One region of the Clostridium novyi NT genome, then DNA from elsewhere that is predicted to be linked to it. Evidence: a T-box and tRNA genes for the amino acid it is inferred to sense, from the RefSeq annotation. Region 1 holds a T-box; the other holds one or more tRNA genes.
The links. A T-box is a leader RNA that pairs with one kind of tRNA and senses whether it is charged. The one in region 1 lies ahead of alaS (alanine--tRNA ligase), so its partner is inferred to be a tRNA-Ala.

Region 1 (4,443 bases):
AAATCATCTTTATTCTTTTGGATATCAAATTCCATTGTATTTTCATTAATGCTCATACCTGCCTCACCCCTTTTTTAAGACATGCAGAACTACCTGTTATCTTATTTAAATTTATTATAAACCAAATTTAAAGAAAAGTATACTATTTTACTAAATTTTCCATGATATTTTCAACTTCGTTAATAGCATCATTTAATTTTTCTGGAAGTCTTCCACCTGCTTGTGCCATATCTGGTCTTCCACCACCGCCACCGCCGGCGATTTTAGCTATTTCTCTTACTATGGTTCCACAATGAACACCTTTTGAAACTACATCTTTACTAGCCATAGCTATGAATTGAACTTTACCTTCTACTTCACTTCCAAGTACAACTACTCCACTTTCTATTTTATTTTTTATTTTATCTCCTAAATTTCTTAAAGCTTCTCCATCTACATCTTTAAGTGCTGCAACTGCAAGCTTAACACCTTTTACTTCTTTTATATTTTTTAATATATCATCTTCTGAACCACTTGCAAGTTTTGATTTAAGAGCTGATATTTCTTTGTCTTTATCTTTTAATTCTGCATTTTGTTGATTTAATCTATTTATTATATCTTTTTCTGAACATTTTAGCATGCTTGCAATTTGTCTTAATAAGTCTGATTTATGTTCTATAAATTCTAGTGCTTTATGTCCTGTAACAGCTTCAATTCTTCTAGTACCAGCAGCTATACCACTTTCAGATACTATTTTAAATAATCCTATTTTTCCAACATTAGAAATATGAGTTCCTCCACAAAGTTCAGTACTGAAGTCTCCCATTTTTACAACTCTTACTTTGTCTCCATATTTTTCATCGAATAATGCCATAGCACCGCTATTTTTAGCTTCTTCGATAGTCATTTCTTTAGTTACTACATCCCATACACTTTCTATAGTATCATTAACTAAGTCTTCTACTTTCTTTAGTTCTTCATGAGTTAATGACTCAAAGTGTGTAAAGTCAAATCTTAATTTATCTTCATCAACATAAGAACCTGATTGATGTACGTGTTCTCCTACAACTTTACGTAATGCAGCATGAAGTAAGTGAGTTGCACTATGATTTTTTCCTATATTTTCTCTTCTTTTTCTATCAACTTCTAGTAAAACTTCGTCTTCTAATTTTATACTTCCTTCTGTAACTTCTACAAAGTGAACTATTTTTCCACCTATATTGTTTTTACAATCTTGAACTTTTGCCATAAATCCATCTGCTGAAATAGTTCCTTTGTCTCCTATTTGTCCTCCCATTTCTGCATAAAATGGAGTTCTATCTGTAACTATTATTCCCTTTTCACCTTTGTTTATACAATCTGCAAAAGCATCATCTTTTATTATAACTTTTACTTTTGATTGAAGTTCTAGATTTTCATATCCATCAAATGTTGTTTCAATTTCTGAAGGTATAGTGTCTAATATTTTAACATCTGTTCCCATATAAGTACTTTCAGATCTTGCAGCTCTTGCTCTTTCTCTTTGTTCCTTCATTTCTTTATTGAAACTATCCATGTCTACAGTGATTCCTTTTTCTTCAAGAATTTCTTCAGTTAATTCAAGAGGGAATCCATAAGTATCATATAATTTAAATACTTTTTCTCCTGATAACACCTTTTTATTATTTTTTTCCAGATCCTCTATGTATTCTTTTAATATTTCCATACCAGAATCTATTGTTTCAGCAAATCTTTCTTCTTCTATTGATATAACTTTTTTAATGTAATCTTTCTTTTCTTTTAATTCAGGGTAAGCTTCTCCTGAGTTTTCAATAACACTATCTACTATTTTGTATAAGAATGTTCCTTTAATTCCCAAAAGTTTACCATGTCTTGCTGCTCTTCTTAAAAGTCTTCTAAGAACATATCCTCTTCCTTCATTAGATGGTAATACTTCATCACTTATCATAACTGATACACTTCTTACGTGATCTGTTATGATTCTTAAAGATACATCTTTAAGTTCATCTTCTCCATATTTTGTATTAGCAAGTGCAGCAACTTTATCTAATATGCTCTTTATTGTGTCAACTTCAAATATAGTTTCAACACCTTGCATAATTGTTGCCATTCTTTCAAGTCCCATACCTGTATCAATGTTAGGGAATTCTAATCTATTGTAGTTTCCATCTTCATCTTTATCAAATTGTGTAAATACAAGATTCCAGAATTCAACAGCTCTATCGGCATCTGATTTTTCTATAAATTCTTCTGCTGATTTTATTTCTCCATTGTCCTTATAGAAGTGTATTTCTGAGCAAGGTCCACAAGGTCCAACACCATGTTCCCAGAAGTTATCTTCTTTTCCTAATCTAAATATGTGTTTTGGATCAACATCTGTTTTTGATGTCCATATATCATAAGCTTCATCATCATCTAAATATATTGTTACATATAATTTTTCTTTAGGAAGTTTTAAAACTTCTGTTGTAAATTCCCAAGCCCATGGAATAACTTCATTTTTAAAGTAATCTCCAAAAGAGAAGTTTCCCATCATTTCAAAGAATGTAGCGTGTCTTGATGTTTTTCCTACGTTTTCTATATCACCAGTTCTTATACATTTTTGACAAGTTGTAACTCTCTTTCTTGGTGGAGTTTGAAGTCCTGTAAAGTATGGTTTAAGCGGTGCCATACCTGCATTTATAAGTAGTAAACTTTTATCATTTTTAGGAACAACCGAAAAACTTGGAAGTCTTAAATGACCTTTACTTTCAAAAAATTTCAAATATGCTTCTCTAACTTGATTTAATCCCATTTTTTCCATTTATTAATTACCTCCACAAAGCATTAATTTTAAAACAAAAAACTTCCATTCCTTGCATCTCTCAAGGGACGAAAGTTTTCGCGGTACCACCCTAGTTATATATGAATACATATAAAATGTAATTTATGTACATATACCTCTTAATTTAATATGACTCCAAGATAGCTTCAATATTTGCATTAAGAAGTTCGCACCGTCCACTTCCTCTCTTAATAATAACAAATTACCTACTCATTCTTATCATCGCCTAATATTATTTACTGTTTTTAATATTTTATAATAAAAGATATTTAGATTATATGAAAATTTTGTAGTTATGTCAACATTCCTGCAATTTATGGATTATTAAATTAAAAATTATAAAATATGCGAAACAATTTTTTTAAAATCATTTCGCATAATAACTTAAATAATTATTTAACTATACTTTCTATAGTTCCTCCGCCAACTAGCATATCTTGTATATAAAATACAACTCTTTGACCTTTTGTTATAGCTCTTTGTTTATCCTTAAACATAACCTTAATTTTTCCATCATCATAAGGAATTATAGTAGCTTTACTTTTAGTTGTTGAATATCTTATTTTAGCTTCAACTTCCATAGGATTTTCTAAAGAATCAAATGGAATAAAATTAACTTCTTTTGCAATAAGACCTTCATTAAATATTTCTTCTTCATCTCCGATAACAACTTCATTACGTTCTGGATTTATGTCTATAACAAAGCCTGGTTTTCCAAGAGATAATCCAAGCCCTTTTCTTTGACCAATTGTATAATATATAAGTCCTTTATGTGTTCCTAAAATCTTACCATCTTTGTCTACAAAATTACCTGGTTTAATTCTATCCCTGCATTCTAATCCTTTAATATATTTTCCATGATCATTGTCTGGTATAAAACATATATCCATACTTTCTTTTTTGTTATGAACTTCAAGTCCTATTTTTTTAGCAATTTCTCTTATTTGATCTTTTGTATATTCACCACAAGGCATTAATATGTGCTTTAACACATCTTGAGTTAAACTATAAAACATATATGTTTGATCTTTTTTGTCATCTTTAGCGTTTAACACTAAAAATCTTCCATTATGTTCTTCTATTCTTGCATAATGACCTGTAGCTATATAGTCGGCTCCTAATTCTTTTGCCTTTTGAATCAGTGCTCCAAACTTAATATGTTTATTACATACAGCACAAGGATTTGGCGTTCTTCCTTGTAAATATTCCTCAGCAAAATTATCTATTACCTTATTTTTAAATTCTTCTGTTAAATCTATAACATAATATGGAATACCTAGTTTATCTGCAACTTTTTTAGCGTCTTCTGAAACATCTAAATCACAGGATACCTTCATTGTTATTCCTATTAAGTCATATCCTTTTTCTTTTAAAAGATAGGCAGCTACAGAACTATCTACTCCTCCGCTTAAACCTACGGCTACTTTCTTACTCATTTTCACCATTCCATTCCAATATTATTTGCCATGTACTTCATCGTGGATATGATCTGAATGAACTTTCATATCCCAAGGTTCTAATCCTTGCTTAACTCTATAATCGTTTATAGCTGTGTGAATTGCCTCTTCAGCTAAAACTGAACAGTGCATTTTAACTGGTGGAAGTCCTTCTAAAGCTTCTGCAACAGCTTTGTTTGTTAA
Region 2 (4,443 bases), 560 kb from region 1:
CCTTTTCATATCCAAAAAATTCACTTTCCACAAGTTCTCTAGGTATAGACGCACAATTTATCGCTACAAAAGGTCCTGTTTTTCTTTTACTATAGTTATGTATTGATTGAGCTATTAGCTCTTTTCCAGTTCCACTCTCACCTTCTATTAATATATTACAATCATTCAATGCTATTTTTTTTGCCCGTTCTATCATTTTTTTCATACTTTGATTTTGGGTTATTATATCATCAAAAGTATATTTAGCTTTATATCCAATAACCTTATTAACTAGCTTATGTATTTGCCCAGTTTCAGTAAAGGTTATAACTATTCCTATTACTTTTTCATGAACTTTCATAGGAATTATATCTAGAATACATGGAATAACTTTTTTATTTATATTTTTTATATTTTCTTTATAAATTTTATCATCAATTTGTATCTCATCTCTTTTTACGCAAAAATTACGTTCAATACTATTAAAAGATTTATATTTGCCACTAATTATTGCTTCAAAATCAATATCTTTTACTATATCCTTTATATCAGTATTAATTAATTTATCTATATTAGAATTTAAAATCTGTGCTGCTCTTCCATTTACTTTTTTTATTTTCATATTTTTGTTTAATACTATAATTCCTTCCGAAATAGAATTAAACGTAATATTCATCAAGTTACTTGAAACAGCAACTGCTAGTTGTTTTTGTATTGATTGGGCTGCCGATGTAACAATTCCTAAAGTATGAGGATGAGCATTATAATAATTCCCAGACATATTTATACATCCTATAACCTCTCCTTCTTCATTATGAATTGGTGCCCCTGAACAAGTCCAGGAATGTTGTTCTATACAATAGTGTTCAGCTCCAATTGTTTGTATAGGTTTATCTAAATAAATAGCTGTTCCTATAGCATTGGTTCCTACTACTTCTTCATTCCAAAGAGCACCTTTTACAAAATTTAGTTCCTTCATTCTTTTTAGCATAGAATTATCTCCTATGGTTTCTAGAACATATCCATCTTTATCTGTCAATATAATAGCAAATTCAGAGCCTTTAACTATTTCATATAATCCTTTCATTATAGGTTTAGCAATAGAAATAAGTTCTATATTTTCTTGTATCTTTTTTACAGTAAATTGATCGTCTTTAACAACCCCTCTACCATTCATAGGATTTACATTATATTCTCTACATCTCATCCATGAATCGGCTATTTCCTTCCTTACATTACTGTCTATATAACCATTTTTCATGAATTGATTCCAACAATCTTTTATAAAATTCATGTAAGTTTTCATAATGCACCTCTTATTTTTATTTTCAATAATACATTTTATAGTTTACTTTATACACTAATATATTAGCAAATTATAACAAAAATAAAAATAAAAAAACAACTTCAATATTGAAGTTGTTTTTATTTGGAGCGGGTAAGGGGAATCGAACCCCTGTGTTCAGCTTGGAAGGCTGACGTTCTACCATTGAACCATACCCGCATAATAATATTTAATTGGTGGGTCTAAATGGACTCGAACCATCGACCTCACGCTTATCAGGCGTGCGCTCTAACCAGCTGAGCTATAGACCCATAATGGTGGAGATAAAGAGATTCGAACTCTTGACCCCCTGCGTGCAAGGCAGGTGCTCTCCCAACTGAGCTATACCCCCAAATAATTGCTTATTATGCATTGGACAATCTATATTATAACATATATTTATAATTTGTAAAATAATATATTAACTACATATTTATTAATTATTGAAAATTATATTTAATTTTCTTTATTTTTCTTTTAAAATATATAAAATATTATATGTATTTCTTCATTTTAAAAAGCAGCTTACTCCTGCTGCTTTTTTACTATAATTCTATTCTTATACAACTTAATATTTTTATATACTTAGATAATCATAAAACTCTATGCTCTTATAATGAATATATTATTTGTTACTATATATTTTTTTCTTTTAATATTTCCTTCTCTTCTTGTAAAAATATTTCATACGTTTTATCATCTAAATTACACATAACTATAGTTTTAAGACTTTTAGCACTTGTTTGTAAAAACTTTATTGAAGTGTTTATTAATATTTTGGCACATTCATCTTTAGGAAATCTAAATATTCCTGAACTTATAGCTGGTATTGATATTGACTTTAAATTATGTTGTTCTGCTAAACATAATGCACTTAGAACAGCATTTTTAAGCTTTAATTTTTCATCTCCTTCACCCATTCTAGGTCCTACAGCATGAATAATATATTTACAAGGCAAATTATATCCCTTAGTTATAACTGCTCCACCAGTTGGAATTATTCCTTCTTTTCTAACTATTTTATTACTTTCTTCTTGTACTTCACGTCCACCTTTTTTTACTATAGCAGCAGCAACTCCACCGCCATGCTTCAACATACCATTAGCTGGATTAACTATGGCATCAGAGGATTCATTTGTAATATCGCCTTTTTTTATAATGATTTCTTTGTTTTTTACTTTAATCATAATACTCAACTCCTCTAATACATAAATTTGAATAAAATCTTACCAAAACTAAAACTTATACTGTACTATAAATAATTCGCTTTTTTTTTTACTTTTCCTTCAAACAATTTTTACAACTTTTAAAAAAGTCTCACTATTTAAAAGCGTATATACTTTATACTATCCAACTATTGTCATATATATTAAATTTTTTAATTATTATTCTTATATTAACTTTATCCCCCTAAAGATTAAAGCATATTATTACGATAAAAAACAAATACATACTATTTTGTATAATAAAAGGTTGGTGAAATTATGGAAATAAATAATTCTAAAATAGAAGAATTTTTAAAGTTTCAATTAATGACTACTATGCTTAAACAAGCTGCCGGAGATTCACCAGCATTTCAAGTAGCAATGGAAAGTTTATTAAATGCTGGTTTAGATAACTATGATGATAATTTTTTAGATAAGCTCTCCCTTAATGAAGAAGACATGACTAGTCTTGGTTATGCAGCTAAAGAAAGAGTTCAAAATATCAGAAAAGACGTAAAATCTTCTGTAAAATCAGGAAATATAACAATTGATAAAGCTGTTGAAAATGCCTCAAGAAAATATGGAATAGACAAAGATCTTATAATGGCAGTTATAAAACAAGAATCAGATTTTAACCCTAAATGTGTATCTCACGCAGGGGCAATGGGACTTATGCAATTAATGCCTGTAAATTGTGAAGACCTACATGTAAAAAATCCTTATGATATAGAGGAAAATATAGATGGTGGAACTCGTCATTTAAAAGATATGCTAAATAGATACGGTAACAATAAAAAAATGGCATTAGCTGCTTATAACGCTGGATGTGGTACTCTAAGAAGAAGAGGCGTTAAGGATGAAAGTGGAATATGTAGACTTCCTCTTGAAACAAGGGACTATGTTAAAAAGGTAATGAAATACTACGGAAAATAATTTTTAATAATTTTAGCTAAAATATAGAAGATATTTTAATCTTAAATATCTTCTATATTTTTTTATTTCTTTTTATATAGCTTGTTTCTTTTTATATTAAAATATATTTTTTAATTAAGGAGTCTCATTTTCTTTCTCACTTCTTTTGCTTTACTTGAAGATACAAATCTTAAAAGCTCCTTAATTCTAAGCGGACCATATGGAATTTGTTCATCCAATTTTGAATACCTAGCCATGACGCTATTGTAGTTTTCTAGTAAATCAGCTTGTTTTAGATATTCTCCCAAGTTAACATTATTTGATATAAAGTCATTGTTGAATATAACCTTTTTTATTGCACTTATACACGCTTCAATATCCCCAACTAAAAGATATCCACAAGCATCACTAGAATACTCTGCCACTCTACTCCACTTATACATTATTACTTTTAGCCCCATCTGTAAAATCTGTCTTTCATTTGCAATTCCAGCCATTCCTTCATTATAAACATTCTCAATTAATTTAGGTGCCTTAATGCATTGCTCCATTAATATTTTCCAGTATATATGCTTGCTTTTTATATGAGCTAGTTGAGATCCTATTAAAAATTTCAATTCATTCTTAGAAAAGTTTTCAACAGTTTTTGCAGATATCTCTATCCATGACCTATTTACCCCTTGAACATGGACATCATAATTAGTCCCTTCATATATGTATACTTCAGGTTCTTTTATTCCTAAAATACTGCTCATTTCCTGTACCATATTATGAATATAAGGTAATTGTTTATCTGTAACCTTTAGATTTTTTCCAACTAAATCTGGTCTTATAGATTCTTCTATAAAATTTTCATGATAACTTGCAAATGTATCTTCACAAAATATTGCTTTTTTCATATTTTTTAAACATTCATCTTCTAATTTATGTTTATACATATTTTCTTCTATATTCATAAATATCACTCCTTCCCTTTATACTTTTATCCTTGTAACATAGAAACAATAGAGTTTTCTAATGCTT

Region 2: it encodes a tRNA-Ala, which carries the amino acid that the T-box ahead of alaS (alanine--tRNA ligase) is inferred to sense. The anticodon was not compared.

The regions. Positions count from the first base shown of each region.
Region 1 is NC_008593.1:1,470,950-1,475,392, forward strand. It holds gene NT01CX_RS06920 (IreB family regulatory phosphoprotein) at 1-56, opposite strand, end outside; gene alaS (alanine--tRNA ligase) at 143-2,782, opposite strand; T-box leader at 2,844-3,035, opposite strand; gene mnmA (tRNA 2-thiouridine(34) synthase MnmA) at 3,196-4,239, opposite strand; gene nifU (Fe-S cluster assembly scaffold protein NifU) at 4,261-4,443, opposite strand, start outside.
Region 2 is NC_008593.1:2,035,055-2,039,497, forward strand. It holds gene NT01CX_RS09355 (sigma-54-dependent Fis family transcriptional regulator) at 1-1,285, opposite strand, end outside; tRNA gene NT01CX_RS09360 (tRNA-Gly) at 1,410-1,483, opposite strand; tRNA gene NT01CX_RS09365 (tRNA-Ile) at 1,499-1,575, opposite strand; tRNA gene NT01CX_RS09370 (tRNA-Ala) at 1,580-1,655, opposite strand; gene NT01CX_RS09375 (macro domain-containing protein) at 1,939-2,490, opposite strand; gene NT01CX_RS09380 (lytic transglycosylase domain-containing protein) at 2,788-3,441, shown strand; gene NT01CX_RS09385 (M48 family metallopeptidase) at 3,552-4,376, opposite strand; gene NT01CX_RS09390 (tetratricopeptide repeat protein) at 4,403-4,443, opposite strand, start outside.